Regions from separate parts of the Cryobacterium sp. TMS1-20-1 genome, predicted to be linked through region 1. Evidence: predicted binding sites of a transcription regulator. Region 1 holds the regulator's gene; the other holds the start of a gene.

Region 1 (15,987 bases):
ATAGACTCAGACATGCTCGGATTCCTCTCTCCACTGGCGCGCCTGGGCGCCGAGCGTCGGGGTTGATTCTTGAAAAACGAAGTCGAACATTTCGCTTCCGGGCCGGCTTTCGAGGGCCACGACACCGTCGCGAATCTCGTCGGCACGCGCCCGGGCGTCAGCGTCAGCCACGGCGAAGAAGGCAGAGTCAGCCACGTTGTCGGCCAGCAGCACCGCGCGAAACCGGTTGAGCGGATCTTCGCCGCCGCCGGTTTTCTCGTCCTCGAGGGTGCGGTAGCGACCGGGGTCGTCGCTCGTGGAGTGCGGACCGCGCCGGTAGGTCATCGCCTCGACCACGACCGGGCCGAGGCCCGCGCGGGCGTGGGCGACCGCGCGTCGGGTGGCGTCCAGCACGGCGAGCACGTCGTTGCCGTCGACCTGCACGGCTGGCATGCCGTAGCCGGCAGCGCGTGCGGCGACCGAGCCGCCGGCCACCTGCTGTTCGGTCGGCACCGAGATGGCCCAGCCGTTGTTTTGCACGAAGAACACCACCGGCGCCTTCAGAATGGCGACGAAGTTCATCGCCTCGTGCACGTCACCCTGCGAGCTCGCGCCGTCGCCGAGAAAGGCCAGGCCCACGCCGAGGCCGGTTGTTGAAACGGATGCCGCACCGCCCGTTGCCGCAGCCGTCCCGTTCAGCGTCTGGCCGTTCAGGGTCTGCCCGTGCGCCCAGCCCACCGCGTGCAGAACGGATCCGCCGACAACCGCTTGAAAGGGCGCGAAGTGGGTGGCCCCGGGGTCGTAGAGCCCGCCGTGCCAGATCGCTTTGTGGGTCGATATGTACTCGACCATGTTCACGCCGACCGTGTACGCCACGCCCATCTCACGGTAGGTCGGAAAGATGAAGTCCCGGGTCTTATCGACGCCGAAGCCGGCACCGACCTGGGCTGCCTCCTGGCCGAGCATCGGCGCGTAACCGGGAATGAGACCCTGGCGCTGCCACGCCACGGCATCGCGGTCGAGCTGACGCACGTTCGCCAGCATCCGATACAGGTCGCGCAGCTGATCCGGGGTGAGGTCGCCGACATCCGCACTCTGCATCTGCATCTGCCCTGAACGCACGGGAAGGGTGTCGAGGGCGTGAGTCGCCATGCTGGCTCCTTCTGATCGTTGACTGGGCGGGCTACAGCAAAGTTAGTGACTTTGCCGAGCGTCTGCCACAGTGACCATTTGAAGTGCACACTCTGTGAATAATTGTGTGCATTTTCGACGAAACACCATACAGTTGGTACACCCCCGCTCGGCAACGATGCCCGACCGGACCACCGAAAGGTCACGCTCATGGATGTCGACTCGCTGGATGCCCGACTCGTCACACTGTTCTGCGAGCGGCCGAAGCTCTCGGTGCTCGAGGCCTCACGGCGGCTCAAGGTGGCCAGGGCAACCGTGCAGGCCAGGCTCGACCGGCTAATGAGCCGCGGGGTGATCAAATCCTGGGCGCCGACCCTGAACCCGAGCGAGTTCGGCTACCCGGTCACCGCCTACTGTTCGCTCACCGTGCGGCAGGACTCTGGCCACGCGGTTGTCGTTGCGGCTCTCGCGAAGATTCCCGAGATTCTGGAGTTGCACACGGTCTCCGGCGACAGCGACATGCTCGCCCGGGTCGTCGCCCGGTCGAACGCCGACGTGCAGCGCGTGCTCGACCTCATCGTCGCCACTCAAACGGTCGTGCGCTCCTCGAGCGTGATCGTGCTGCAGACCCACATCGAGGCGCAGGCCCTGGCCCTGCTGCAGGCCACTGCCGCCGGCACTATCTCCACTCCTGGCACGCCGGTGCAGCCCGTCGATCGTGGCTAATTCAGGATAATTTCAGCGAGCGACCCCGCGGCTCCCGAACCAATGCGGCGCAACTCCCCCCGGCTCAGGAAGTTTCCTGAATTAGCCACCAGGCAGCCCCGTGAGACACCACGCTGAGCTGAGCCGCTCAGGCTCGCGTGAGACAATAAGGGTTGGTCCCTTTTTCTTACGGAGCTCCCTCACCTATGGCCCATTCCCTCAGCACTCACGAGATCGCCCGCATCGTCGGCAGCCAGTCGTTCTCGCGCGGTGAACGGTACGCCCGCAACGGACACGTCACCGAACAGTCCTGGGCTCCGTCGGGAACACACCTCACCGGACGCGTCAGCGGCACCAGTCCCCAGCCGTACACCGTGCTGGTCTCGTTCACCCTCAATGCGGCCGGCCAGGCCGTTCGAGCCAGCGGAACGTGCACCTGCCCGATGGCCAGCAACTGCAAGCACGTCGCCGCCCTGCTGCTGGCGAGCCGCAGCACGCCGGCGGAGCTGAATGCCGAGCGCGCGGCGTCCAACGTGCGTGCCATCGGCGACCGCCGCACCCCCGTCTTCGAGTCGACCTTCGTGCCGGCCGCCTATCAGCCGCCCACCCCGGCCCCCGTCGTCCCCATTCGCCCGCCGGTCCCGGCCTGGCGCGCCGCCCTGGCCCCGCTCGCGAAGCCGAGCGGCGCCGAGACGGTCACGAGCACGGCCCTCGCGCTGCAATTCGACCTGCTTGATCCCGCCTACAGCCCGAACCGCCGCACCGGGCCTCGCCGCCTCGGCGCACGCCCCATGGTGATGGGCAAGAAGGGCAAGTGGATCCGCGGCTCCCTCACCTGGGACAACCTGTCCTGGACGCCCGGCACCTACAACCGCGGCCACCGCAAAATCCTGAACGCCCTCTACGCCCTCTCGGCCACCGGGCAGCGTTATTACAGCTACACCGACCACTGGCTCTACCTCGACAACTTCGAGAACAAGGCCCTCTGGGATCTACTGCACGAGGCTCAGCTGAGCGGTCTGCCACTCGTCTGCGCAACGGATGCCCAGAATCCCGTCCTCCTCTCCCCCACGCCCGCCTCGCTCGAGGTCGACATTCGGCGGGACGATGACGGCCTGCAGCTGACCCCCTTGCTCGTGTTGAACGAGAAGCTGCACCGCGGCTCCGAATTCGGTTTTCTCGGCGATCCGGCGCACGGCGCCTACACCTGGACCGCCCCGGCCGACCCGCTCGCGACCGGCAATCAGCTCATCCTCGCCCCGCTGACTGCCACGGTGAACTCCGAGATCCGCGCCCTGGCCGTGACCGGCGGCTTCGATATTCCGGCCGACGACGAGGTGGCCTTCCTCACCGACTTCTACCCCTTTCTTCAGCAGAAACTGGTCTTGACCAGCCATGACGCATCGTTTGAGCTGCCCAAGACCGCCCGCCCCCAACTCGCCCTCACGATCACGCACCAAACGGATGCCCGCATCACCCTGGCCTGGGAGTGGCAGTACGTCGCGCCCACCGACCAGGCCGCAGCCGTCCCGACCGACGCCGTCGAAATAGAGCCCGCCCCCGTGCTCTACCGCCACCCGCTGCGCCCGACACCCAACGACACCCGCTTTCGCGACGCGACCCGCGAGGGCGACACGCTGCGAGACGTCGAACGCGCCATCAGCTCGTTCGAGCAGCTCTGGCAGCCGGCAACCCCGATCGGTGCGGCCCGTTTGCTCGAGCACGCCGAGCTGCAGGGCGCCGTCATGATCACCTTCCTCGGTGAAGCCGTACCCCGGCTCGCGGAAGATGGCGTCATCGTGCAGGTCTCCGCTGACGCGCCAAGCTATCGCGAGGCCGACGAAGCGCCCGTGATCAGCCTGGCCACCACCGAGAGCACCGATACCCGCGACTGGTTCGACCTCGCCGTCACCGTGTCGATCGAGGGCGAAGACATTCCCTTCGACGACCTGTTTCGGGCACTGGCCACCGATCAGGACCTGATGATCCTCGACAGCGGAACCTATTTCAGCCTCGACCGGCCGGAGCTGCAGCAGCTGCGCCGCCTGATCGAAGAGGCCCGTGGTCTTCAGGAGAGCAACGCCGGCGCGCTCGGCCTCAGCCGCTTTCAGGCCGACCTCTGGGACGAACTGCAGCTGCTCGGCGTGGTCGCCGAACAGGCCGCTACCTGGCGCAGCGCCGTCGAGGGCCTCGCCGCCCTTCAGGGTCTGGCGGAAGCCGCTCCCATCGCCGAACGCCCGCTCCCGCCGGCCGTGCACGCCACCCTGCGCGCCTACCAGCAGACCGGGTTCGACTGGCTCAGCTTTCTCTACGACCACCAGCTCGGCGGCGTACTCGCCGACGACATGGGGCTTGGCAAGACCCTGCAGGCGATCGCCCTGATCGCCCACGCCCGGGACAGCGAACGCGCGCAGCCGGGCACCGTGCGCAAGCCGTTCCTCGTCGTCGCGCCCACGAGTGTCGTCTCCAACTGGGCCACCGAGTGCGCCCGGTTCGCTCCCGACCTGGCGACAGCAGCCATCACCCAGACCGCCGGAAAGCGCGGCTCCAGCCTGCAGGATGTGATGGGTGAAGCGGATGTCGTGATCACCTCGTACACGCTTTTTCGCCTCGACTTCGAGGAATACAACGCCCAGGACTGGGCCGGACTACTGCTCGACGAGGCCCAGTTCGTGAAGAACCACCAAAGCAAGGCGCACGTCTGCGCCCGCCGGCTGCGCACCCCGTTCAAGCTCGCCATCACCGGCACGCCGATGGAAAACAACCTGATGGAGTTGTGGTCGCTGCTCTCCATCACCGCGCCCGGCCTGTTCCCGAGCCCGAGCCGCTTCGCCGACTACTACCGCAAGCCCATTGAAACGGATGCCGACGGTGAGCGGCTCACGCAGCTGCGCCGCCGCATCCGTCCCTTCATGCTGCGCCGCACCAAAGCCCAGGTGGCGAGCGACCTGCCCGAGAAGCAGGAGCAGGTGCTGGAACTCGACCTGCACCCGCGGCACCGCAAGGTCTACGACATGCACCTGGCCCGGGAACGCCAGAAGGTGCTCGGCCTGATCGAGGACATGAACGCGAACCGGTTCGAGATCTTTCGCTCGCTCACCATGCTGCGCCAGCTCAGCCTCGATGCGAGCCTGTACGACAAGAAGTACGACAGCGTTCCCTCGACCAAGCTCGACGCCCTGCTTGAGCTGCTCGAAGACACCGTCGCCGAGGGCCACCGCACCCTCATCTTCAGCCAGTTCACCCAGTACCTCGGCAAGGCGCGGGACCGGCTCGACGCGGCCGGCATCAGCTACTCCTACCTCGACGGCAAGACCCGCAACCGAGCCAAGGCCATCAGCGACTTCAAGGAGGGCTCGAGCTCCGTCTTCCTGATCAGCCTCAAGGCCGGCGGATTCGGCCTCAACCTCACCGAGGCCGACTACGTTATTCTGCTGGACCCGTGGTGGAACCCGGCGACCGAGGCACAGGCGGTCGACCGCGTACACCGCATCGGCCAGACCAAGAACGTCATGGTCTACCGATTGGTGTCGAAGGACACCATCGAGGAGAAGGTCATGGCCCTCAAAGCCACCAAGGCCCGCCTGTTCGAAAGCGTTATGACCGATGGTGCCCCGGCCGGCACCGCCCTGACCGCCGCCGACATCCGAGAGCTCCTCGCCTGACCCCCTCCACCCCCTGCGGTCGGGGCCCGGGCCCGGAAAGCGGGCCCATGATAGATCATGGGCCCGCTTCCACAACCTGGGCCCGGGGGATGGCCATCCGTCACCAGAAGTTCACTCGCCACCCCTAGACTGCCCGCGACTCCCCACCCCGCGCTGCAGAAACGGTGACATGTCTAGAACCTTCGATTGGATCGACGCCCGCCTCGCCACGGCGCTCACCCCAAGCCGCCGTCTCACCCTGCAACGACCGCGCACTCTGGCCCTGGGGTTCCTGGGCCTGCACGCGGTCTTTCTCGTCGCGCTCCTCCCGACCATCCTCACCGGCCGGGTGCTCGGTGATCTCCCGCTTTACCGACAATGGGCCGAACTCGGCCTGGGCAACGGTTTCTGGCAGGGCCTCGACGTGGCCTGGGTGTATCCGATCGGGGCCATGCTGCCGATCGCGTTCGCCGGCATCGCCGGGCCGCTGCTCTACCAATTGCTCTGGTTTCTGATGACGGCAGCGCTCAACGCCGTCGCCGTCGGAGCCCTGACCGATTGGGGACGCCGCCGCAGCGGCTACAAGCCGGCCTGGTACTGGTTGCTGTGCTCGTTCCTGCTGAGCCCGGTCGGGCTGTTACGCCTGGAAGGAGTCACCGCACCGATCGTCATCGTCGGCCTCGTGCTGCTCGCGCGTAGACCGGTCATCGCCGCGCTCCTGCTGGCCCTCGCCACCTGGATCAAGGTCTGGCCGGCCGCCGTTTTCCTCGCGGTCGTCACGGTATCGTCGCGAAAACTGACGATGGTCCTGACCGGAGCGGCGTTGTCGGCGGGGGTGGCGGCATCCGTTTGGCTGCTCGATGCTGCGCAGTTTCTCACCGGATTCGTCACCGAACAGACCGACCGTGCGCTGCAGCTCGAGGCTCCGGTCACGACTCCGTGGGTGTGGCTGGCCTCGCTCGGCCAGCACGACACGGTCATCTACGAAAACTTTGCCATCGCGACCCGCGAGGTGAGCGGCCCCGGGGCCGGTCTCGTCGCCTCCCTGATGACCCCGGTCATGTTCGGTGCCATCGCGGCGATCTTCGTGCTGATGGTCATTGCTCAACGTCGACAAGCGGATGCCGCCGAGCTGCTGCTGCTCGGTTCCCTGGCCCTGGTCAGCGCATTCATCATCTTCAACAAGGTCGGGTCGCCGCAATACATGCTCTGGCTGGTGCCGATCGTCGCGGTCGGCGTTGGCCGCAGCTGGGCGGCCTGGCGGGTGCCCGCCGTGCTGATGCTGGCCATTTCAGCATTGACGACGTTGATCTTTCCAATCTTCTACCTGCCCCTGATCGACGGCAACCTATTTTCGTTGCTGCTGCTCACGGCGCGCAACGGGCTGCTCGTCGCACTCGGCGGCTGGTCCATCGTCGCGCTCGCACGGTCGGCCCACACCGCACCGCGGAACGAGGCCGCCGCTGGCGCGCGGCGCGCACTCCCAGTCGGCCAAGGCAGAATAGACGGGTGACCACGACGACGACCTTCGCCCTCATCCGCCACGGCCAGACCGATTGGAACGCCGCCGCGCGCATCCAGGGCGCCACCGATATCCCGCTGAATGACGTGGGGCGCGGTCAGGCAGCGGATGCCGTCGCTCCCCTGAAACGCTACGACTGGGATTTCATCGTCTCGTCCCCGCTCTCCCGTGCTGCGGAAACCGCCGACCTGATCGGCGAGCGGCTCGGCCTCGACACGGCCCGCCGCCTCCCGGCACTGATCGAGCGCAACTACGGGCCGGCCGAGGGTTTGAGCGCTGGCGCCGAACTCGAAGCCCTGCGTTTTCCCGGCGGGTTCCACGGTGCCGAGACCGAACAAGCCGTCGCCGCGCGCGGCATCGATGCCCTGCGCGACCTCGCCCGCGAGCACCCTGGAGCGCGCATCATTGTGGTCGCGCACGGCACGCTCATTCGTTTGAGCCTCGAAAACGCGCTCGACCAGCCCATCGGCAGCATTACGAACGCCTCGCTCAACGTCGTGCAGCACCACCACACACACGCTGATGGATCGACCGCCTGGCAGCTCGACGTTCTGAACGGCGAGCCGCTCGTACGCGCCTGATCGCGCCCGAAGTATCACCGCAGACCAGTGTCTGCCGGTCGTCACCATCCGCTGATCGAGCTTGCCGAGATCGCCGCAGGACCGCCGTAAGCCACCCCGAAAAAGCTAGCGACCGGTCGACACCGTCACCGTGAACTTGGTGTTGCGGCCGACTTGGCGGGTCGAACCGACGATGCGGGTCAGCATCGGACGGTAGCCGAGGTGCGTGTTCCAGACCGTCCACAGTTCGCCACCGGGCGCAAGCACTCGGGCCGCGTCGATGAACAGCTTCTCGGCCAGGCCCGCGTGCACGGATGCGCCGATGTGAAAGGGCGGGTTGAGCAGAATCAGGTCGGCGGAGTCATCAGCCTGGCCGGACAGGCCATCGGCCCGCACGACGGTGACCCGTTCGGCGAGCGCGTTGGCGTCGACGGTGGCACGAGCGGATGCCACGGCAACGGCCGACTGGTCCGTCGCGAGCACCCGCAGCAGGGGTCGCTGCGCCGCGAGCGCCGCGGCGAGCACGCCGGTGCCGCAGCCGAGGTCGATGGCGCGCTCGGCATCGGGCTTCATCCGGTCGAGCACCTCGAGCAGCGCCCGGGTGCCGATGTCGATGCTCGTTCCGGCGAACACTCCGCCGTGGCCGCGCACCACGAGGTCGAAGTCCTCGTGCTTCTCGCTGTGCGGCCAGTCGGTCGTCGACGTGGTGAGCGGCGAGGAGGCGATGAGCACACGGGACTTCTGGCGAGCCGGGCGCACGTTGAGGGCGCCGAAGTGACGGCGCAGCACCTCGTTCATGCTCACGGTCATGTGCTTGATGCGGCCGCCGGCGAAGACGATCACGTCGGGGGCGGCGTACTTGGCGATGGCGCCGGCGATCTCATCGAGGGCGTCGAGGCTTTTGGGCAGCTGCAGCAGCACGACGTGGGCGTCGGCCAGTAGCTCCTCGCCGAGCGGAAGGGAGCGGTAGGCATCCGTCAGATTGACGCCGGAGGCGTTGCTGTCAAGCGCGTACTCGCCCGAGAGGGCGTCCTGATAGACGCGAATGCCGCGGGCATCGTGCAGTGCGGCGGCGCCGAGGGTGAGGGCGCCATAGCGGTCCTCGAGCACGACGACTCCACCGCTGCGGTAGGCGGCGATCGCACCGGCGGCCTCATCGAGGATGAGCCGGTCGCTGGCGTCGACGGCGAACAGGTTCTCGGCCTCGATGTCGGGGCGACGTCGCACCCGATCGAAGTCGAAGTCGTTGGTGTTCCGCAGCGCGGACTGGTCGTGCGTGCCCGATTCGGACATGGTTCCCCCTGAAAGTGGTGCCGGTGCAACCAGTTCGTGCTGTGAAAGCGAAACGTGGAGCTAGGTGTTGTAGAACTACATGTGGTCTCGCGGCCGCCAGATGACAATCTGGTTGCTGCGTCTGGTGCGGGTGCCCGCCTTCATCGAAATGACGTCGCCGGCCGAGCCAGCCGCGAAAACGCGGCGGCCCGGACGGTTCAGCAATTCGTCGGCGAGCGTCGATTCCAACTCGCGCAGACGTTTTTCGAGCCCGCGCACGTGATCCTCGAGTTCGAGGATACGACGGATGCCTTCCAGACTCACACCTTCTGAGCCCAAGAACGCAATTTCACGGAGCTTTGCCACGTCGAGCATGGAGTAGCGACGGCTCTTTCCGGGGGTGCGCTCCGGGCTGACCAGGCCCAGGCGATCGTATTGGCGCAGGGTTTGCGGGTGCATTCCCGCAAGCTCTGCTGCCGTGGAAATCACGAAAACCCGGGTGGTCTCGTCCATGACTAGCCCTTCGCTCGCGCGATCAGTTCATCACGCGGATTTTCCTTGGGCAGTGCCTCGGCAAAGGCTGCGAGCTTTTCTTCCGCATCCTTCGACAGGTGTGACGGTACAGCGACCTGCACGATGGCGAGCAGGTCGCCGGCGCCCTTCGCCGTGGTGACGCCGCGACCCTTGACCCGCAGCACGCGTCCTCCGGGAGTGCCGGGGGCCACGCGCAGTTTGACCGGGGCACCACCGAGAGTGGGCACCTCGATCGTCGCACCGAGACTCGCCTCGACGAAGGTGACCGGGACGGTCACCCGCAGGTTGAGACCGTCCCGTTCGAACACCGGGTGCTTGCGCACGGTGATCGTCAGCACGATATCGCCGGTTTCTCCGCCGTCGGGGCTGGGCTGGCCCTTGCCGCGCAGGCGAATCTTCTGCCCGTCGGCGACGCCGGCTGGCACCTTGACCTTGATCGGCCGGCCGTCCTGGGTCTGCAGACTGATCTGGTCGCCCTGGGTAGCCGTGATGAAGTCGATGGTCGTCGACGCGATCACATCGCGGCCTCGGGTAGGTGCGCCCGATCCGCGGTAGCCGCCGGTGGGGTTGCCGAAGCCGCCGCCACCGCCGCCACCTCTGCCGAACATACCCCCGAGGATATCGTCGAAGCCACCCTGCTCGAAGGTATAACTTTGCTGACGGCTTCCGCCGCCGAACATGCCTCCGAAGGCGTCCTCAAAGCCACCGCTCTGGGCCCGGCCGCCGGGCGCGGCGAACCGCGCCCCACTGCCCATGGCCCGCACGGCATCGTATTCCTTGCGCTGCGCGGCATCGCCCAACACCGAGTGCGCCTCGCTCAGTTCCTTGAACTTCGCCTCGGCGGCGGGGTTCCCCGGGTTGGAATCCGGGTGGTACTTACGCGCGAGCTTGCGGTACGCCTTCTTCAACTCGGCCGGCGTGACATCTTTCGATACCCCGAGAACCTTGTAGAAGTCCTTGTCAAACCAATCCTGGCTAGCCATCGCTCGGTACCTGAACGACGACCTTGGCCGCGCGCAGCAGCGTGGAGCCGAGGTAGTACCCCGTCTCCGCGACGTCGCCGACGGTTTCCACGTCGACCGCTGCACTCGGCTGCTGGAAGATCGCCTCGTGCATGGTCGGGTCGAAGGGTTCGCCGACCGTGCCGAACGAGGTCAGCCCGAGCCGTTCAACGCTCGAACGCAGTTTGGCTGCGATCGTGGCGAAGGCCGAGTCAGGCACGAGATCGCCGTGCTTCTCAGCACGGTAGATGTCGTCCAGTACCGGAATAAGCACCTTGACGATATCCCCGGTCACGCGCTCTTTCTCGATGGCCCGGTTGGCTTCGGTGCGCCGACGATAGTTGGCGTACTCGGCCGTCACGCGCTTGAGGTCGGCGAGGTGTTCGCTCGTCGGCTCAGCAACTTCGCGTTCCGCCGCGTCCAGAATGTCCTGAACGGTCAGTTCGTCTTCTTCGATCCCGTCGGCCGTACCGTCGGCTACAGCACTGTCAGGTTCAGAAGCGGATGCTGCATCAGCAGCGGCCGCGCCCGCGGCGGCGGTGCCGTCATCGGGCACCCCCGCAGCGGACGCGTCGTTGTCTGGATGTTTCTTGTCAGCCATGGTTGCGGCCTACTTCTTCTTCTCGTCTTCGTCGTCGTCAACAACCTCGGCGTCGACAACGTCTTCGTCCTTGTTCTCTTCGGCAGGAGCCTCGTCGGTGCTGGTCTCATCAGCGCCGGCTGCGGCATCCGCCTGGCTGGACTTGTAGATGGCTTCGCCGAGCTTGCCCTGGCTTTCGTTGAGCTTGTCAAACGCGGTCTTCACCGCGTCGTCGTCGTCGCCGGCGAGAGCGGACTTGAGGGCGTCGACATCAGCCTGCACCTCATTCTTCACGTCCTCGGGGAGCTTGTCGACGTTGTCCTTGATCAGCTTCTCGATCGAGTAGGCGAGCTGCTCGGCCGTGTTGCGGGTCTCGGCGACTTCGCGCAGACGCTTGTCTTCTGCGGCGTGCTCTTCACCCTCGCGCACCATGCGCTCGATGTCTTCCTTCGCGAGCGAAGAACCGCCCGTGATGGTCATCGACTGCTCGGTTCCGGTGCCCTTGTCCTTGGCGGACACGTGCACGATGCCGTTGGCGTCGATGTCGAAGGTGACCTCGACCTGCGGGATTCCGCGCGGCGCCGGCGCGATGCCGGTGAGCTCGAAGGTTCCGAGGTTCTTGTTGTCGCGGGTGAACTCACGCTCGCCCTGGAAGACCTGGATCGCAACGGACGGCTGGTTGTCGTCGGCCGTGGTGAAGGTTTCGCTGCGCTTGGTCGGGATGGCCGTGTTGCGCTCGATCAGGCGAGTCATGATGCCGCCCTTGGTTTCGATGCCGAGGCTCAGCGGGGTGACGTCGATGAGCAGAACGTCCTTGCGCTCGCCCTTCAGCACGCCGGCCTGCAGTGCGGCGCCGACGGCGACGACCTCGTCCGGGTTGACGCCCTTGTTCGGGTCCTTGCCGCCGGTCTCGCTCTTGACGAGCTCGTAGACGGCGGGCATCCGGGTGGAACCACCGACGAGAACGACGTGGGCGATGTCACCGACCTTGACGCCGGCCTCACGAATGACGTCCTGGAAGGGCTTCTTGGTGCGGTCGAGCAGGTCCTCAGTCATCTTCTCGAACTGGGCGCGGGTGAGCGTCTCGTCGAGGTTGGCCGGGCCGTTTTCGGTCAGCGACAGGTAGGGCAGCTGGATGCTCGTCGACATGCTCGAGGAGAGTTCCTTCTTGGCCTGCTCAGCGGCTTCTTTGAGGCGCTGCTTGGCGATCTTGTCCTTGGACACGTCAACGCCGGTGGTCTCCTTGAAGCGCTTGATCAGGTGATCAACGATGCGCTGGTCCCAGTCGTCGCCGCCGAGGCGGTTGTCGCCGGCGGTCGAGCGCACCTGGATGGTGGAGAAGTCGTCGTCCTTGCCCACCTCGAGCAGCGACACGTCAAAGGTTCCGCCTCCGAGGTCGAAGACCAGGATGAGCTCGTCTTCCTTGCCCTTGTCGAGACCGTAGGCCAGCGCGGCGGCGGTCGGCTCGTTGATAATGCGCAAGACGTTGAGTCCGGCAATCTCGCCGGCCTCCTTCGTGGCCTGACGCTCGGCGTCGTTGAAGTACGCCGGCACGGTCACGACGGCGTCGCTGACCTTCTCGCCCAGGTACTGCTCGGCGTCACGCTTGAGTTTGGCGAGGATACGCGCGCTGATCTCCTGCGGGGTGTACTTCTTGTCGTCGATCGCGACGGTCCAGTCAGTGCCCATGTGGCGCTTGACGCTGGAGATGGTGCGGTCGACGTTGGTCACGTTCTGGCGCTTGGCGGTTTCTCCAACGAGAACTTCGCCGTCCTTGGTGAATGCGACCACCGAGGGGGTGGTGCGCAAGCCCTCAGCGTTGGCGATGACGGTGGGTTCTCCACCTTCGAGCACGGACACCACCGAGTTTGTGGTTCCGAGGTCAATACCTACTGCACGAGCCATCTGGGTTGTTCTCCTTCAATCATGTGCGAAACGAACTGCTAAGTAATCTCAAGACTTGAGCCTCGATGGCTCAAGTATTCCAGAGCCGTTTCGTCCCTGTCAATTTCTGCGGCTGAAAGTTGAGTGTGAGTGGCTCAACTTTCAAAGCGGATGCCGCTGGTCGGCAAATCCGGATATTTACCCCGGGGCAGTAGATTGTGCACATGACCGAGACTGTCGCCGTAGACGCGGGTGCCCCTCCAACGCGTGGTCGGGTGGCGGCCTGGGCATTCTGGGACTGGGGGTCGGCGGCCTTCAACGCGGTCGTTACGACGTTCGTCTTCAGTGTCTACCTCACCGGTTCAGCGTTCGGCGACGAAGCCGTCGTTTCCGCGCAACTGGGCTGGGCCCTCGCCATAGCCGGACTCCTAGTCGCCGTGCTGGCACCGATCACGGGGCAGCGCTCCGACACCTCCGGCCGGCGCAAATTCTGGCTGGGGGCCAATACCTTCGCCGTCGTCGGCCTCACCACAGCGATGTTTTTCGTTGAGGCCAGCCCCAGCTATCTGTTGCTCGGGCTCCTGCTGCTCGCGGCCGGAAATGTGTTCTTCGAGTTCGCCAGCGTCAACTACAACGCGATGCTCGGCCAGGTATCGACTCCCCGCACCATCGGCAAGGTCAGCGGCTTCGGCTGGGGCATGGGGTATCTGGGCGGCATCGTGCTGTTGCTCATCGTCTACTTCGGTTTCATCGCTCCCGAGGTGGGGTTGTTCGGCGTGACCAGCGAGAACGGCTTGGCCGTGCGGGTCACCATGTTGGTGGCCGCCGCCTGGTTCGGGCTCTTCGCGCTGCCGCTATTGCTGCGCGTCCCTGAGTACCGCGCCCCCGCCGCCGAACGGCGAGTCAAGGTCGGCTTCTTCCAGAGCTACGTCGTGCTCGCCCGCGACGTCAAACGCCTCTGGACCACGAGCCGGCAGACCGTCTACTTTCTGCTGGCGAGCGCTATTTTTCGCGACGGCCTGGCCGGCGTGTTCACCTTCGGCGGCGTGCTGGCGGCATCCGTTTTCGGCTTCTCACCGGGGGAAGTCATTATTTTCGCCATCGCCGCCAACGTGGTGGCCGGCATCGCCACCATGGCGGTCGGGGTGCTCGACGACCGCCTGGGCGCGAAGCCGGTGATCGTGACGGCCCTGGTGGGCCTGCTCGTGAGCGGCATGCTGGTCTTCCTGCTGCACGACGGCGGCCAGATCGTGTTCTGGACCGCAGGCCTCGCCCTATGTCTGTTCGTCGGGCCGGCCCAATCTGGCAGTCGCACCTTTCTCGCCCGACTCATTCCGGCCGGGCGCGAGGGCGAGGTGTTCGGGCTCTACGCCACGACCGGCCGCGCCGTGAGCTTTCTGGCACCCACCGCCTTCGCCGTCTTCGTGTCGATCTTCGGCGCCACCTACTGGGGAATTCTCGGCATCATGCTCGTGCTGCTGCTCGGCCTGCTCCTCCTCCTGCCGGTCAAGGCATCCCAGCAGCAGATCGTCTAGCGCGGGGTTCCGCGCCAGTTCTGGCTGGTGCGATGACCGGTAACGGGCGCGGTGAGCGGATGCCGGCGCGCGCGTCAGGCGTTGAGGCTACTTGCTAGCATTGCCGAGAGTGTGTGGTTCAGCAATTCATCAGGGCTTTTGCTTCTCGCACGTCACAATCCCGGCATCGCCGCCGGCGCATGGCTCAACGCTCAACGACAGCTTTCGGAAAGAAGACATCGTGCTCCGTATCGGCATTCTGGGTGCGTCAGGAATCGCCCCCGCAGCAGTCATCCAGCCGGCCAGCCGGCGAGAAGACGTTGCCGTTGTGGCCGTCGCCTCGCGCCGCGCATCAACCGCCGCCGCCTACGCAGCAACTCACGGCATTCAACGTTCCTACGACGACTACCGCGCGTTGCTGGCCGACCCCGACATCGACCTGGTTTACAACTCCCTGCCCCCGTCCGAACACGCCGAGTGGTCCATCGCGGCACTCGAAGCCGGCAAGGATGTTTTGTGCGAAAAGCCGTTCGCCATGAACGCGATGCAGGCCGAGCGGATGCTGAAAGCGGCCGATGCCACCGGCCGGCGGCTCATCGAGGCCTTCCACGACCGCTACCACCCGCTCAGCCTCGAAATCGATGCCCTGGTCGCCTCGAAGCGATTGGGCGACATCGTCTCGCTGCGCGCGGATTTCTCGGTCAGCAATGCTTTCGAGCCGAGCGGCATCCGTCACGATCCGAAACTCGGCGGTGGGGCGCTGATGGACCTGGGCTGTTATCCGCTGCACTGGGTTCGCGCACTGATGAATGAGGAGCCCACCGTCGTCAGCGCGATCGCCGCAACGAACCCACTCGGCGCTGACAGCAGCATTGACACGGAGCTACGCTTCCCGTCGGGGACAACCGCGCGCATCACGGCGAGCATGGATGCCGGCCCGACCGAGATATCAACACTCGACATCGTGGGCACCCTCGGCACTCTGCACGTGAACAATCTCGTCTTTCCCTCCGCGGGCCACAGCATCAGCGAAACCATCGACGGGATAACCCGCGTGAGCACCGTGCGCGGCTGGACCACCTACGATCACCAGCTCGAAGCGATCATCGTGGGCCTGAAGAATCACACGGCGCTGCCCACGGAGGGCGCTGACTCGCTGAACAATATGATCGCCATCGATGCCATCTACGCCGCGGCCGGACTCGATCGAAGCTTCGTCTAGGAAAGCCCGGCAGCTCCGCGCTGAGTTTCTCCCTCCACCGGGAACCTGTCTCAAAGGTAGGATCTCTCCATGGCTGTGACCGACGAAGCGATCCTCAAGATCAAGGACATGATCTTGTCCGGTGAGATCAAACCCCGGGACAAGCTCCCCCCGGAGAAGGAGCTGAGCGAGCGGCTGGGGCTCTCGCGCAGTTCTCTCCGGGAAGCCGTCAAGGCGCTGGAGGTGATCCGTGTGCTCGACGTGCGGCGAGGCGACGGAACCTACGTCACGAGCCTCGAGCCACGTCTGCTGCTGGAAGCGATGACCTTCATCACCGATCTGCACACGGACTCATCCATCCTGGAGCTGTTCGCGGTGCGCCGCATTCTGGAGCCGGCCGCAGCGGCACTGGCCGCCGTACGGATGAGCCCCCAGGAGCTGGCCGAGTTGCGGGCGCTTC
Region 2 (15,987 bases), on a different contig from region 1:
CGAAGCGCTGGAAAAGAAGATGCGCACGGTCATCGACTCGACGGCCGGTATCACCGCTAGCGCGGTCGACTGATGGGTGCCAGTCTGGCCGTCGCTGGCCGAACCGTGCTCATCGCCGGGGCGACCAGCACGGCCGGCCTGGCCGTCGCCTCGTCACTAGCGGATGCCGGCGCGCGCGTCGTCGCCGTCGGCTCCAATCTCGCCCGCCTCCAGTCCGTGCTCGCGGTCGCGCCCGAGGCCGCGCTCTACGAGTGCGACCTCACTGACTTTGCCGCCGTGACTGCCCTAGCCGGCGCGATCGGCCCGATCGACGGGCTGATTCACCTCGTGGGCGGCTGGCGCGGCGGCGGCGGTTTGGCCGGTCAGACCGACGAGGATTGGGAATTTCTGCACTCGCACGTGGTCACCACGCTGCGCAACACCACCCGGGCATTCAACGCCGATCTGCTGGCCGCGTCGGCCGGGCGGCTCGCCATTGTGTCGAGCGTGTCGGTAGACCGACCGACCGCTGGCGGCGCAAATTATGCGGCCGCGAAGTCCGCGGCCGAAACGTGGTTACGCGCGGTCGGAGCGGGGTTTGCGAAAGCCGGGGACACCGCCGCGGCTGCGATCTTCGTCGTCCGTTCGCTCGACGGGCTCGAAACGGAGCTGGCTACCCGGGTGACGGGTTTGTGGGAGAAGGCGGCGGCATCCGTCAATAACAGTCGGGTGGTGCTGGCTGCGGGCTAGCCGAGCCGGGTTGGTGAACCCCATTTTGGGTATTGGCTAGGCGATTTTCTTACGGGCCTATACGCTCCTAACTGAGGAGCCCATCTGGCCGCGAGGAGGCAATGCCGACTTGTGCTGCCTGCACTGCTGGTTTCCCATGCCAATGCCAACCATCGACTTGACTGGGAGACCCCGAGAGTGACCAGCACCACAGTGACAACTGAGTCGGCCAGCCCTCGTCGACGCCGGAGATCCGCCGTGGCCCTGACCATCGCCGCGATTCTCGCCTTCACGACTCTCTTCGCATACCCGGCTCAGGCGGTCGTTGACGACGTCACCATCGTGGGCCAAGTCATTGTAGGTGAAACGCTCACGATCGCGTTGACAGACGCGGTCCCAGTCGGGAACACCTCAGCTCTGAACACGTCATACCAGTGGCAGCGCGGCTGGGCTGGCTCCGAGGATTTTACCAACATCACCGGCGCAACTGCGAATAGCTACACGGTGACGGGTGCCGATGAGTGGCACACCGTGCGGATCAGGGTGAACGTGACAAGGAACAATCCCATTAGTCGGACCCGCTTTTACAGCGATTGGACCCCAACTGTCGTAGCGGCCGCACTGCCGGCCCTGCCGGAAGGAACCGCATCGATCAGCGGTGCACCCATCGTCGGCGGCGTCGTCACGGTCGCCGCGACCGGCTGGCCAGAAGGAACAACGCTCGGATACCAGTGGGGCTGGCGTGATGGTGAGTTGACAGGCGACATCGGCGGCGCCACGGAGAGCACCTTCACCGTGCCGACCAATCTCGTGGGCAGGTCGCTCGAGGCCACGGTTTCCGCCAGCAATGCCAACTTCAATCCCTCCTCCGCCGTCGTGGTCGCGACCATGGACACGGCCATCACCGCGCTCCAGCTGCCAGCGGCGGCCGCACCGGTTAGCGACTCCGCAGGGTTGGACGCCTATCTGGCGACCGGGGGCGTCCCCGTCGCAGCGCAAACATCCGCTGGCCTGCCGACCGGTTCGCTCAACCAGGACGAGTCCCACCCGGCCACCTTCAGTTGGGGTTCCGCTGACTCGTTTGTCGACGTGTACGCCTACTCCACACCGGTTCTCGTCGGTACCTTTCCCGTCGTCAATGGTCAGGTGCCGATTGTTCTCAGCAGCGACCTGCTCATGGCTCTCGCCGCCGGTTCACACACGCTCGTTGTCTCGGGTCAGTCCTCTGGCACCGTGCAGACCATCGCGTTCAGCATCGCGGCCGTCGCTGCGGCCCCCACCGAACCGGTCGACACAACTGTGGACCCACCGGTGGTAACCATCGTTGGCAAGAGCGTTGTCGGCGAAACCCTCACCGCCGACGAGGGGACCTGGGACGCGGATACCGCGTACACCTACCAGTGGTTCAAAATCCAGATGGAGCCGTGGGTTGAAACTCCCATTGACAGCGCTACCGGCGCGTCCTACGAACTGACCGACGCCGATCTGGGCTTCGCCTACCGGCTCATGGTGACCGGCATCTTGGGCACGTCACGATTCTCCGTGAGCAGCCCTGCGACCAATGCGGTCGTCGAAGCACCGCGACTGGCCCTCGAAGCCGGCACTGCGTCCATCTCTGGAACCCCCGTCGTCGGCAACGAGCTGACCGCAAACTCCACGGGCTGGCCGACTGGTACGGCTCTTACCTACGAATGGTTCTACAGCGGCGGCCAGTTCGGCGGCAGCATCGACGGTGCAACGTCGAGCGCGTACACCGTGACCGATGAGTTCGTCGGACTGACCATCGGCTTCATCGTCACCGGCACCCTCAGCGGTTTCGAATCATCGACTGCTTCCAGCACGACGGATGCGCTCGTCACCGCCCCGAAAGCCACAGCGGCTGCCGCTCCGGTCGCCGACTCGACCGCCCTGGCCGCATTCCTCACCATCGCCGGCGTCGAAACCGGCACGCAGGAATCCGCTGGCCTGCCGACCGGTTCACTCGCACCCGGCCAGGGCTACACGGCCAACTTGGCTTGGTTCTCGGGCGATTCCTTCGTTGACGTGTACGCCTACTCGACCCCGGTTCTGGTCGGAACCTTCGCCGTCGTCAACGGTGAAGTTCGGGTGACGCTGAGCAGCGCCATGCTCAGCGCCCTCGGCGCCGGTGCGCACACGCTCGTCATCACCGGTCAGTCGTCCGGCGACGTGCGTGCCGTCGCATTCAGCCTCCATGCTTTGGCCTCTGCATCTGCATCTGTCTCTGCTTCAGCTTCAGCAGCCGCGCTCGCCTCGACCGGCTTCGCCACCGCCGTGCCATTCACGGCTGCAACGCTGCTGCTCATGCTCGGTGCCACGCTGGTCGTCGCGCGACGTCATCGTCGCGCGACGTCGCGAGCGTAATTAGGTAGCAAAGAAGGGGCACGGCCTCCCGGCCGTGCCCCTTCTGCATGCCCGCGCTGCCGAATCCGGCTCGCGCGGTTGACGTGCCAGGCGCGGGTACAGCATCCGCTGGCGTCTGGCGGTGTTGCTGGCGTCAGCGCCCGCCGTCGCACTGCGCCGCCGCCCGCGCTACCGTGAAGTCACGCACAACGAAGGGGCGGGCATGCTCGACATTCGGGGAGTCACCAAGAGCTACGGAACCCGGCAGGTGCTCAGTGACGTGAGTTTCACCGTCCGGGACGGCCGCATGACCGGCTTTGTCGGCGCGAACGGCGCCGGCAAAACCACCACAATGCGCATCATTCTCGGTGTGTTGTCGCCCGACACGGGCACCGTGCTCATCGACGGGATTCCGGTTACCGCGAGTGATCGCCGCCGGTTCGGCTACATGCCCGAGGAGCGTGGCCTCTACCCGAAAATGAAGGTCGCCGAGCAACTCGTCTACCTGGCCCGCTTGCACGGGCTGTCGCCGGCATCCGCTCGCCGCAACACGACCAATCTGCTGGAGCAGCTCGGCCTCGGCGAACGGGCCGGCGATACCGTCGAGTCGCTGTCGCTCGGCAACCAGCAGCGCGCCCAGATCGCCGCCGCGCTCGTGCACGACCCCGAGTTTCTCGTGCTCGACGAGCCGTTTTCCGGCCTTGACCCGCTCGCCGTCGAGGTGGTCATGAGCGTTCTCGCGGGTTACGCGGCGCAGGGCGCGCCCGTGCTGTTCTCGTCGCACCAGCTTGACATCGTCGAACGGCTCTGCAACGACCTCGTTATCATCGCCGAGGGTGAAATTCGCGCCAACGGCTCCGGCGAGGCCTTGCGCGACCAACACGGTCGCCCCCGGTTTGAGATTCGTACCGCGGGCGACATCAGCTGGATCCGTTCGCAGCCCGGCATCACCGTCGTCGACTTCGACGGCGATTACGCCGAATTCGAGGCAGAAACGGATGCCGCCAGCCAGGCGGTCCTGCAGCACGCGATCACGCTCGGCGCCGTTCACACCTTCAGCCAGCAGAGACCCAGTCTCGCCACCATCTTCAAGGAGGTCATCGCATGAGCAACGCCACCCGCCCGGTGCACACCGCGCCCACCTTCGCCCAGAGTGTCTGGCTGGTTTCCAACCGCGAGATCGCGGCGCGGCTGCGCAGCAAATCGTTTCTGATCGCGACCGGCATTTTGCTGCTCATCTCGATGGGCTCCGTCATCGTCGGCAGCATGATGAGCCAGAACACCAGCCTGACCAAGGTCGCCGTGGTCGGCACCGCGATCAGCGTCGTCGAGCAGACGCAAGCCTTCGACATCGTGGAAGCATCCAGTGCCGAAGACGCCGAGGCGCTCGTGCGCGATGGCACGGTCGATGCGGCCGTTGTGCCGTCGACGAATCCCGCTTCCTTGCTCGGCATCACCGTGATCGCGCTCGATTCGGCGCCGGGCGAGGTTCTCGGCGCGCTCAGCGTGAACCCCGAACTTGCGATTCTCGAACCGGCCGAGCAGGACGGTTTTCTTGCGTACCTCGTGGCGATCGGCTTTGGAATCATCTTTCTCATGTCCGCGACAACCTTTGGCGCCACGATCGCGCAGAGCGTCGTCGAAGAGAAGCAGACCCGCATCGTGGAGATTCTCCTGTCAACGATTTCGGTGCGGGCCCTGCTCGCCGGCAAGGTGCTCGGCAACAGCCTGATGGCGTTCGCGCAGATCGTCTCGATCGGCTTGTTGGTCTCGATCGGCTTGGCGGTGACCGGGCAACGGGTGCTACTGGCCGACGTCGGCCCGGCGATCGTGTGGTTCGCCGTGTTCTTCGCCTTCGGCTTCGTGCTGCTCGCCGCCCTCTACGCGGCCACGGCATCGATGGTGTCCCGGCAGGAAGACGTGGGATCAGCGACCTCGCCGGTGTTGTTCCTCGTCATGATCCCGTATTTCATGGTGGTTTTCTTCAACGACAACCCACTCGTGCTGGCGATCATGTCGTACGTGCCATTCTCAGCGCCGGTCGGGATGCCGGTGCGCATCTTCCTGGGCCAGGCCGAATGGTGGGAGCCGGTGCTCTCGCTCGTCGTGCTCGCCCTGTCGACGATGGTGGTGATTCTGATCGGGTCGCGCATCTACTCGAACGCGCTGCTGCGTATGGGCGCCCGCGTCTCCCTGCGCGAGGCTCTGCACAAGTAGCGGCATCCACTTCGTGCAGACGGCCAGACGAATGCGGGAGGATGGAGGGGTGACCCAACTCCATGATCTTTCGTCCCGCGGTTTCGCCTCCGACAATTACTCCGGCATTCATCCGGAGATTCTGGAGGCGATGACCCGGGCCAATGGCGCCCACCAGGTCGCCTACGGTGAAGACGTCTACACGGCCCGGCTACAAGAGGTCTTCGTCGAACAGTTCGGCGCTGGCGTTGAAGCGTTCCCCGTTTTCAATGGCACCGGCGCCAACGTCACCGGGCTGCAGTCAATGCTGCCACGCTGGGGCGCCGTGATCTGCTCGGCCACCGCGCACATTCACACTGACGAGGGCGGCGCCCCTGAACATGTCGGCGGCTTAAAGCTGCTGCCGGTCGTGACCCCCGACGGCAAGCTGACCCCGGAGCTGATCGACCAGGAGGCCTGGGGCTGGGGCGATGAGCACCGCGCCCAGCCGCTCGTCGTGTCGATCACCCAGACCACCGAGCTCGGCACCGCGTACACCGTCGACGAGGTGCGCGCCATCGCCGATCACGCCCACTCCAAGGGCATGACGCTGCACATGGACGGCGCCCGCATCTCCAACGCTGCCGCCAGCCTGGGCGTGCCGCTGCGCGCGTTCACCCGCGACGCCGGCGTCGACGTGCTCAGCTTCGGCGGCACCAAGAACGGCATGATGCTCGGTGAGTGCATCGTGGTACTGAACCCATCGGCATCCACTGGTCTGAAATTTCTGCGCAAGTCCAACATGCAGCTCTCCAGCAAGATGCGGTTCGTCTCGGCGCAGCTCATCGCGCTGCTCGACGGCGATCTGTGGCTGCGCAACGCCAGCCACGCCAATGCCATGGCGGCTCGGCTGCGCGGCGCGCTCGAGACCGAACTCGCCCAGGGAACCATCACCGGCCTCAACTTCAGCCAGGCCACCCAGGCCAACGCCATCTTCGCCACCCTGCCCGACGGTGTCGCCGACCGGCTGCGCGAATCCTTTCGCTTCTACGACTGGGATGCGTCCAAGAACGAGGTGCGCTGGATGTGCGGCTTCGACACGACCGAAGACGACATCGACCAGTTCATCGCCGCCATCACCCGAGAACTGTCATGACCTTCAAGGATCAGCCCTGGCTCGCCTCTTACGCGCCCGGCGTGCCCGGCACCATCGACGAGACCACCGAAACCCTCACCGAGATGATCGAGGCCTCGGTCGAGACCTTCGCGTCGAACATTGCCTTGGATTTCTTCGGCGCCACGACCACCTTTGAGCAGCTCGGTGAGCAGATCTCCCGAGCCGCCAACGGCCTGCGCAAGCTCGGCGTGAGCCCGGGTGACCGAGTGGCCCTCGTGCTGCCGAACTGCCCTCAGCACGTCGTGGCGTTCTACGCGGTGCTGCGCCTCGGCGCCATCGTGGTTGAGCACAATCCGCTCTACACCGACCGCGAGCTGCGCCACCAGTTTGAAGACCACGGCGCCAAGGTCGCGATCGTCTGGGACAAGGTCTACGACGCCGTCCGTGCTTTTCCCAGAGATATGGGCATAACGGATGTCGTCACCATCGACCTCACGCGCGCCATGCCGTTGTCGAAACGGCTGGCCCTCAAGCTGCCCATCAGGAAGGCCCGGGACGCTCGCGCCTCCCTCACCGCCGGGCCCGGAAAGGGCGCGATCAGCTGGGACTCCCTCGTCGGAACCCGCAAGCTGCATGCCTCGCATCAGCGCCCACTGCTCGGGGACACCGCCGTTTTGCAGTACACGAGCGGCACGACCGGCACCCCCAAGGGCGCCATTCTGAGTCACTACAACCTGCGCGCCAACGCCGCCCAGGGCTCCGCCTGGGTGGCGGGCCTGCGGCCCGGCGAGGAAACCGTGTACGGCGTGCTGCCCATGTTCCACGCCTACGGCCTCACGCTGTGCCTCACCTTTGCGATGAGCATCGGTGCCCGCCTCGTGCTGTTTCCCAAGTTCGATGAGAAGCTCGTGCTCGACGCCACCAAGCACGCACCGCCCACCTTCCTGCCGGCGGTGCCGCCGATCTACGACCGTCTGGTCACGGCCGCTGCGAAGAAGAAGGTGAGTCTCGCCGGCATCCGTTTTGCTATTTCTGGTGCCATGAACCTGCCGGTGTCGATCGTGGAGCGCTGGGAGAGCGCGACCGGTGGGCTGTTGGTCGAGGGCTACGGCATGACCGAGGCGTCGCCGATCGTGGCCGGCAACCCGATCGGCCCGAGCCGCCGCCCCGGAACGGTCGGCGTGCCGTTTCCGAGCACCGACATTCGCGTGGTCGACCCGGAGGACCCGACGGTTGAGCGCGGCTTCGAGGAGGAGGGCGAGCTGCTTGTGCGCGGTCCGCAGGTGTTCTCGGGCTATTGGGGCCGCCCGAGCGAGACCGCCCAGGTGCTGCTGCCCGGCGGCTGGCTGCGCACCGGCGATATCGTGCGGGTCTCCGCCGACGGCTTCATCACCGTCGTCGACCGGATGAAGGAACTCATCATCACCGGCGGATTCAACGTGTCGCCGTCTGAGGTCGAAGAAGCCCTGCTCTCGCACCCCGACATCGTTGATGCTGCCGCGATCGGTCTGCCGAGCGCGAACGGCGGCGAAGACGTCGTGGCCGTGGTCGTATTGGCTGCCGGCGCCGAACTCGACGTGGCCGCGGTGCGCGAGTACTGCCGCACCCGGCTCTCGGCATACAAGGTGCCGCGCCGCATCGTCGAGGTCGACGACCTGCCGCGCAGCCTCCTCGGCAAGGTGCTGCGCCGCGAGGTGCGGGGCCGGCTGCAGGGCAAGTAGACCGGTCGGGCTCCGTCGGCGAGCAACATCCAGCCGGCTCGGTTCATTGTTGCCCGCAGCGGCTCGGCGAGCTTTGCGAAGATCAACGATGCTCTCATGGGCTTCAACAAGGCGTAGGCCGACACGGCATCCGTTCTGATCGTCAGCGTGGAGAAGCTGTTGATCGATGCGACCCGCGAGATCCCGTGGGCACGCTACGACCTCGGTCAGGCCGTTGCCCACCTGTCGATCCCGGCCCAGTCCGACGGACTACACACCCACCAGATGGGCGGATTCGATGGTGCAGCCCTCGCCGCAGCGTTCAACCTCACCGAGGACCAGGCCGTCGTCACCGTCACCGCGCTGGGAGTGCTGGGCAATGCCGACGATCTCACCGCCGAGCTGCGCGAACGCGAAGTTGCCCCGCGCAGCCGCACGCCGCTCACCGAACTGCTGCTCGTCAACGACTAGCTCGCAGCGCGTGGCCCACGGAGTAACAGCGTCGGAACCAACGAACCGACAATGATCAGGGCCGTGAGCCACGCGAGATGTACGTCGAGCGGGAACGGCCAATACATGGTCACCCCCACGCCGGCAAGGGTGACAATGAGTGCCCCCAGGGCCGGCCCCCACACTCTCCGCCACGCCACTACCAAGGCGGCGGCCGGTAGCCAGTAGGCGACTTGGCTGCCCGCGCCCATGGCCCGAACCATGTCGGCCGGTGCCAGCAGAAACGACACGGCGTCGACCCAGGGCCCGAAGAACATCGCGGCGCAGTGAAAAACCAGGGCAAGCCCGCTGACGAACGCCACCACAGCCCACAGCCATCCCACGCGCACCGAACGTTCTCGCAGCAGCGGGTGCCCCACCACGAGCCGCAGAATCGCGGCGGCGATGGCGAAGGCCAGTAGCCCTCCCCAGAGGAACGGTTGGTTCACAATTGTCCCTCCAGAGCGGGCCAGACGGTGGGTCAGGGGCGGAGCAGCACCTTGATGGCGCGGCGCTCGTCCATCGCGGCGTAGGCCTCGGCCACCTCGGCCAGCGGCAGCTGCAGGTCGAACACCCGGCCCGGGTTGATCTGGCCGGAGAGAACCTCGGGCAGCAACTCCTCGACATAGCTGCGAACGGATGCGACACCACCGTTCACGCCCACGTTTGTTCCAAACAGGGTGCGGATCGGCAGTTCGGCGCCGCCGTTGGGTACCCCGACGTAGCCGACCATTCCGCCGGGGCGAGCCGATCGGATGGCCTGATCCATGGATTCCTGGGTTCCGACGCACTCGAGCACGTAGTCAGCGCCGACGCCGTCGAACAGGGCCTGCACGGCGGCAACGCCCTCATCGCCGCGCGCCTCGATAATGTCAGTCGCACCGAATTCGCGGGCGACGGCCTGGCGGTCGGCGTGGCGGGACATGGCCACGATGCGGCTCGCGCCGAGGCGCTTGCTCGCGAGAATGGCGCAGAGTCCAACAGCTCCGTCACCGACGACGACCACGGTGCTGCCCGGTTCCACGCCGGCCGAGACGGCCGCGTGGTGTCCGGTGCCCATGACGTCGGCGAGGGTGAGCAGGCTCGGAACGAGGTCATCGCTCGGAACTGTCGGCGTGGCAACGAGCGAACCGTCGGCGTGGGGAACACGCACCCGCTCGCCCTGGGCTCCGTCGGCGAATCCGCCGAGCTGGTCGTCCGCGCCCCACCAGCCGCCGTTGAGGCAGGAGGTGCTCACACCGTTCTGACAGTTGACGCAGGTGCCGTCGCAGTCGTAGAAGGGCGCAATGACGAAGTCACCGACCTTGACGGTCGAGACGTCGGGACCGATGGCTTCGACGATGCCGACGAATTCATGGCCGATCCGGTGCGGTTCCTCGGTGGGGGCGATACCCCGGTACGGCCACAGGTCTGACCCGCAGACGCAGGCCGCAGTCACGCGAACAATGGCGTCACCACCGGTCGAGAGTACGGGTTCGGGAACTTCTTCGAGGCGAACATCCCGTTCGCCATAAATCACAGTTGCGAGCATGAATTAAGCGTAACCCGCGACTCTGGACATCTCCCTTTTACACGCGAGAGCGGGAATCGGCTAGAGCAGGTCCTCCTCGAGGGGAACGTCCAACAGCGTGGGGGCGGATTCGACGGTGAGCGAGTCCCCGTCGGCTTCCAGACTCACGAGCACCGTGTCGCCGTCGCGAATCTCCCCGGAGAGCAGCGCCCGCGCCAGGCGGTCGTCGATCTCACGCTGCATGAGGCGTCGCAACGGACGCGCACCGTAGATCGGGTCATAGCCGCGTTCGGCCAGCCAGCGGCGGGCATCCGGTGTCACTGCCAGCTCGAGCCGGCGCTCCGCCAGACGCTTCTGCAGCCGGTCAACGTCGAGTTCAACGATCTCACCGAGCTCATCGGTGGTAAGCGAGGAGAACACCACGATGTCGTCGAGCCGGTTGACGAACTCGGGCTTGAAGGCCTGCCGCACGAGGCCTTGCACGGCCTGTTCCTTCTGCTCCACCGACAGGGTCGGATCGACCAGAAACTGCGAACCGAGGTTCGAGGTGAGCACGAGGATCGTATTGCGAAAGTCCACCGTGCGACCCTGGCCATCGGTCAGCCGACCGTCGTCGAGCACCTGCAACAGCACGTCGAATACCTCGGGATGCGCCTTCTCCACCTCGTCGAACAGAATCACCGAGTGCGGGCGACGCCGCACGGCCTCGGTGAGCTGCCCACCCTGCTCGTAACCGACGTAGCCCGGAGGCGCTCCGACCAGGCGCGATACCGAGAACTTCTCGCCGTACTCGCTCATGTCGATGCGCACCATGGCTTTTTCATCGTCGAATAGAAACTCGGCGAGCGCCTTGGCGAGCTCGGTCTTGCCGACGCCGGTCGGGCCGAGAAAGAGGAAGGATCCGGTCGGCCGGTCGGGGTCGGAGATCCCGGCGCGTGAACGCCGCACGGCGTCGGCGACCGAGCGAACTGCCCGCTTCTGCCCGATCAGGCGGTGGCCGAGCTCATTTTCAAGGTTCAGCAGCTTGTCGGTTTCGCCCTGCAGCAGCCGGCCGACCGGAATGCCGGTCCAGGCGGCGACGACAGCGGCGATGTCCTCGCTCGTGACCTGGTCGTTGACCATCCGGGGTCCGACTGATTCTTCTTTTTCGGCGTCGGCGAGCGCGCGTTCCATCACCGGAATATCCCCATAGAGCAGCCGGGAGGCCTTTTCGAGGTCGCCTTCCCGCTGAGCCCGGTCGGATTCGATGCGCGCGGTGTCCAGCCGCTCGCGCAGTTCGCCGACCCGGTTGAGCGAGGCCCGCTCGGCGTCCCAGCGCGCCTGCAGTTCCCCCAGGTTCGCCTGGCGCTCCGAGAGGTCGCTGCGCAGTTTTACCAAACGTGCTTTCGACGCGTCGTCTTTCTCCTTCTTCAACGCCAGTTCTTCGAGCTTGAGCCGGTCGACGCTGCGCCGCAGCTCGTCGATCTCCACCGGAGAGGAGTCGATCTCCATGCGCAGCCGGCTCGCGGCCTCATCGATCAAGTCGATGGCTTTGTCGGGCAGCTGACGGGCGGTGATATACCGATTCGAGAGGGATGCCGCAGCCACGAGGGCAGAATCGGCGATTGTCACCTTGTGGTGGGCTTCGTAGCGTTCCTTGAGCCCGCGCAGAATGGCGACGGTGTCTTCGACCGAGGGTTCGCCGACGAGCACCGGCTGAAAACGGCGCTCGAGCGCGGCATCCTTTTCAATGAATTCGCGGTACTCGTTGAGGGTCGTAGCGCCGATCAGGCGTAGTTCGCCGCGGGCAAGCATGGGCTTGAGCATGTTGCTGGCCGCGACGGAGCCCTCGCCGCCGCCCGCGCCCATGAGCGTGTGCAGTTCGTCGACGAAGGTGATGATCGCTCCGTCGGCGTCATTGATCTCCTTGAGCACGGCCTTGAGCCGTTCCTCGAACTCGCCGCGATACTTGGCGCCAGCCACGAGGGCGGCCAGGTCGAGCGAGACCAGCTGTTTGTCCTTGAGCGAGTCGGCCACGTCACCGGCCACGATGCGCTGGGCCAGTCCCTCGACCACGGCGGTCTTGCCGACGCCGGGTTCGCCGATCAAGACCGGGTTGTTCTTGGTGCGCCGGGTGAGCACCTGGCTGATCCGGCGAATCTCGGCGTCGCGCCCGATCACCGGGTCGAGCTTGCCGCTGCGGGCGATGTCGGTGAGGTTCACCCCGTAGAGCTCGAGGGCCGTCTTGGCGTCTTGCTGCGGTGGTCGCTGACCGGCTTGCATGAGCTGTCTCCTCTAAAGTTGAGCCTTGCTGGCTCAAGTTTAGTCCCCCCGGGCCAACCGCCGAAATAGGTCGCCGAAAATTACAAAACTGAACAACTTGTGCGATGAAGCCCGCTTAACACCAGTCAGATAGTGCAGTTTGTGACGTGCTGATTGGTCGAATTGTCAAACTTCTGCTGCATCACTACGCTCTGAACCAGACCCGTCATTGCCGACGCTTTACTCGACGCGCATGTCTGGCATACCCGTCCCGAGTTGAGGTTGAAAAGTTATGGTGCAGCAACGCGAAGCCATCAGCAGACTGCCCGCGTACAAGCAGGGCGCCGCAGCGGGCGATTCCGGAGCGTTCAAGCTTTCCTCGAACGAGAACCCGTTTGCGCCGCTCGCCTCGGTGACCGAGGCAATCGCATCCGCTCTCGGGGAGATTCATCTGTACCCGAGCATGGCCGTCGCCGAAGTCACCGACCGTATTGCGGCCCGGTTCGACGTCTCGAGCGACAACGTGGCCTTCGGTGCCGGGTCGGTCGAGGTGCTATCCCAGATCATCCACGCGAGCGCCGGGGCCGGTGACGAGGTCATCTTCGCCTGGCGGTCATTCGAGGCTTACCCGATTCTGGTGCAGGTCGCCGGTGCGACGCCGGTGCCGGTCGCGCTCACGAGCGATGAGTGCCACGATCTGAACGCTATGGCCGATGCCATCACCGCGCAGACGCGACTGATTTTGGTCTGCAACCCCAACAACCCGACCGGCGCCTTCGTCACCAGCGAGGAACTGCACGCGTTTCTGGCCCGGGTCCCCGAGAACGTGCTGGTCGTCGTCGACGAGGCCTACGTGCACTTCAACCGTGACGCCTCCTCCGCTGTTGGCATTGATTTCTTTCGCCGTTACCCCAACGTGGCCGTGCTGCACACCTTCTCCAAGGCCTATGGCCTGGCCGGCCTGCGCATCGGCTACGCGATCGCACCGACCGCTGTTGCCGCGAACCTGCGCCGGGTGGCCCTGCCGTTCGGCGTAACCGCGCTCGCCCAGCGCGCGGCCCTCGCCTCCCTCGACGCGGAGGCCGAGCTGACCGTGCGCATCGACCAGATCGTCGCCGAACGCACCCGGGTGCTCGGGTCATTGCAGGCGAGCGGATGGCGCGTAACCGACTCGCAGGGAAACTTCGTCTGGCTCCGCACCGGCGACGACACCGACCGGGTGAACGCTGCGTTCATCGCCGAAGGCATCCTGGCCCGCGCTTTCCCCGGCGAAGGCCTGCGCGTGACGATCGGCACGGCCGAGCAGAACGACCGCTTCCTGGTCGCCGCCGCGGCAGCCCTGGCGCCAGCCACCGTCTAGCACCCCCTCACCGTTCGGCCGCAGGTTCCCGCGCGCCGAAGCAGCATGAATTCAAAGGAGAATTTCCCAGCATGAAGCACACCAAATCCCTGTCAGCCCTCGCCCTCGTTGCCGCCGGCGCCCTCACCCTCAACGGCTGCGCGGCCAGCGAGCCGACAGCATCCGCTTCAGACGACCTGATCACGATCGGCATCAGCCAGATCGTGCAACACCAGGCGCTCGACGACGCCCGCGAGGGTTTCAAGCAGGCCTTCGCTGACGCCGGCTACGTCGAGGGCACCGACATTGAGTTCGACGAGCAGAACGCGCAGGGCGAGCAGGCCACCGCGAGCACCATCGCCGCGAAGTTCGCCGCCGACAAGGTCGACCTCGTGCTCGCGATCGCCACGCCCACCGCGCAGGCCGCCGCTCAGACCATCACCGACATTCCCGTGCTGTTCACCGCCGTGACCGAGCCGAAGGAAGCCGGACTGGTCGAGAGCTGGGAGAAGCCGGGCAGCAACATCACCGGCACCAGCGACCTGAACCCGGTCAAGGAGCAGCTCGAACTGATTCAGGAGATTCTGCCGGACGCCCAGTCGGTCGGCATTATCTACAGCTCGGGCGAGGTCAACTCCGACGTGCAGGTTGAACTCGCCAAGGAGGCAGCCGACGACCTCGGCCTGACCATCAAGGAAGCCACCGTCACCAACTCGAGCGAGGTCGCCCAGGCCACCGAGTCGCTCGGCGACGTCGACGCCATCTACATTCCCACCGACAACCGCGTCACCGAGGGCCTCGAAGCCGTCATCCAGTATTCCGAGGCCAACCAGATTCCGCTGTTCGGCGCCGAAAACGGCCAGGTCGAACGTGGCGCCATCGCGACCTACGGCATCAGCTACACCGACCTCGGCTACCAGACCGGCCAGATGGCCATCCGCATCCTGGAAGACGGCGAAGACCCCGCCGACATGCCGGTCGAGACCCTCGACACGATCGAGTTCATCCTCAACCCGGCCGCTGCCGAGCGGATGGGAGTGACCCTCACCGAGGAACTCATCGCCAAGGCCGACCGAATCATCGAGTAGAAGGACTACCCAGATGAATGCGGCTCTCGAACTCGGCCTGCTCTACGGAATCATGGCGTTGGGTGTCTACCTGACGTTTCGAATCCTCAACTTTCCCGACCTCACGGTCGACGGAAGTTTCACGACCGGGGCCGCGGTTGCCGCGTCGCTCATTATCAATGGTGTGCCGGCTCCCCTCGCCACCCTCGCCGGGGCGGCGTCGGGAGCGGTGGCCGGCCTGGTCACCGGTGTGCTGTACACCAAGGGCCGCATCGACGGCCTGCTCGCCGGCATCCTCACCATGATCGCCCTGTGGTCGATCAATCTGCGCATCATGGGCAAATCCAACCTGCCGCTCTTGCGGGAGGACACCCTGATGACGCCGCTGCGTGACGCCGGCCTGCTCGGCGGGGCCTGGAGCATCCTGATCTTCGCCGTCGCCGCCCTGGTCATCAAGTTCGCCATCGACTGGTTTCTCAGCACCGACCTCGGCCTGTCGATTCAGGCGACCGGCAATAACGAGCAGATGATCCGCAGCCTCGGCGTCAACACGCACCGCACCACGATTCTCACCCTCGCGATCTCGAACGGGCTCGTCGCCCTCTGCGGCGCACTCATCGCTCAGTACCAGGGCTTCGCCGATGTCAGCATGGGCATCGGCCTCATTCTGGTCGGACTCGCCTCGGTCATCGTCGGTCAGGCCGTCTTCGGCCGGCGCACCATTTTTCTCGCCTCGCTCGCCGTCATCGGCGGAGCCGTCATCTACCGCCTGGTGATCTTCTTCGCTCTCGGCGCCGGGCTCAATCCGAACGACATGAAGCTCATCTCGGCGCTGCTCGTCGTCGCCGCCCTGCTGCTGCCGCGCTGGGGCTTCCTGAAACGCGTGCCCTCGCTGCGCGAGATGCGTTCCGCCGCCGCAGTGAAAGCGAACTAGGAGTCTCATGCTGCTCATTCAGAACATCACCAAGACCTTCTTTCCCGGCACGGTCAACGAACGCGTCGCCCTCAACGACGTGTCACTGCAGCTGAACACCGGTGATTTCGTCACCGTTATCGGCAGCAACGGCGCCGGAAAATCCACCCTGCTCAATATGATCAGCGGCAAGCTGCCGATCGATTCCGGCGACCTGTCGATCGACGGCAGTTCCGTCAAGCGGATGCCCGACTACGCGCGAGCCGCGTACGTCGGCCGCGTGTTTCAGGACCCGATGGCCGGAACCGCGCCCGACCTGAGCATCGAGCAGAACCTCGCGCTCGCGCTGCGCCGCGGTCAGCCTCGC

The links. The regulator HspR, encoded in region 1, represses chaperone genes until heat shock. The targets are predictions, from matches to a motif close to AAGTTGAGTCNNNNNGACTCAACTT.
Region 2: E3O45_RS05420 (ATP-dependent Clp protease ATP-binding subunit) is a predicted target of HspR. The motif match lies at 12,338-12,362, and genes of this name have one in related genera.

Annotation. Positions count from the first base shown of each region.
Region 1 is NZ_SOGF01000051.1:2,681-18,667, forward strand. It holds gene E3O45_RS10620 (alpha-ketoacid dehydrogenase subunit beta) at 1-14, opposite strand, end outside; gene E3O45_RS10625 (thiamine pyrophosphate-dependent enzyme) at 7-1,086, opposite strand; gene E3O45_RS10630 (Lrp/AsnC family transcriptional regulator) at 1,321-1,836, shown strand; gene E3O45_RS10635 (DEAD/DEAH box helicase) at 2,022-5,480, shown strand; gene E3O45_RS10640 (glycosyltransferase 87 family protein) at 5,650-6,972, shown strand; gene E3O45_RS10645 (histidine phosphatase family protein) at 6,969-7,562, shown strand; gene E3O45_RS10650 (class I SAM-dependent methyltransferase) at 7,668-8,834, opposite strand; gene E3O45_RS10655 (heat shock protein transcriptional repressor HspR) at 8,910-9,326, opposite strand; gene E3O45_RS10660 (DnaJ C-terminal domain-containing protein) at 9,329-10,330, opposite strand; gene E3O45_RS10665 (nucleotide exchange factor GrpE) at 10,323-10,949, opposite strand; gene dnaK (molecular chaperone DnaK) at 10,959-12,833, opposite strand; gene E3O45_RS10675 (MFS transporter) at 13,037-14,347, shown strand; gene E3O45_RS10680 (Gfo/Idh/MocA family protein) at 14,568-15,548, shown strand; gene E3O45_RS10685 (FadR/GntR family transcriptional regulator) at 15,618-15,987, shown strand, end outside.
Region 2 is NZ_SOGF01000024.1:95,189-111,175, forward strand. It holds gene E3O45_RS05370 (DUF6421 family protein) at 1-73, shown strand, start outside; gene E3O45_RS05375 (SDR family NAD(P)-dependent oxidoreductase) at 73-729, shown strand; gene E3O45_RS05380 (hypothetical protein) at 967-3,090, shown strand; gene E3O45_RS05385 (ABC transporter ATP-binding protein) at 3,293-4,177, shown strand; gene E3O45_RS05390 (ABC transporter permease) at 4,174-5,286, shown strand; gene E3O45_RS05395 (low specificity L-threonine aldolase) at 5,318-6,400, shown strand; gene E3O45_RS05400 (long-chain-fatty-acid--CoA ligase) at 6,397-8,082, shown strand; gene E3O45_RS05405 (nitroreductase family protein) at 8,218-8,532, shown strand; gene E3O45_RS05410 (hypothetical protein) at 8,529-8,999, opposite strand; gene E3O45_RS05415 (zinc-dependent alcohol dehydrogenase family protein) at 9,032-10,081, opposite strand; gene E3O45_RS05420 (ATP-dependent Clp protease ATP-binding subunit) at 10,142-12,322, opposite strand; gene hisC (histidinol-phosphate transaminase) at 12,594-13,661, shown strand; gene E3O45_RS05430 (ABC transporter substrate-binding protein) at 13,733-14,728, shown strand; gene E3O45_RS05435 (ABC transporter permease) at 14,742-15,641, shown strand; gene E3O45_RS05440 (ABC transporter ATP-binding protein) at 15,649-15,987, shown strand, end outside.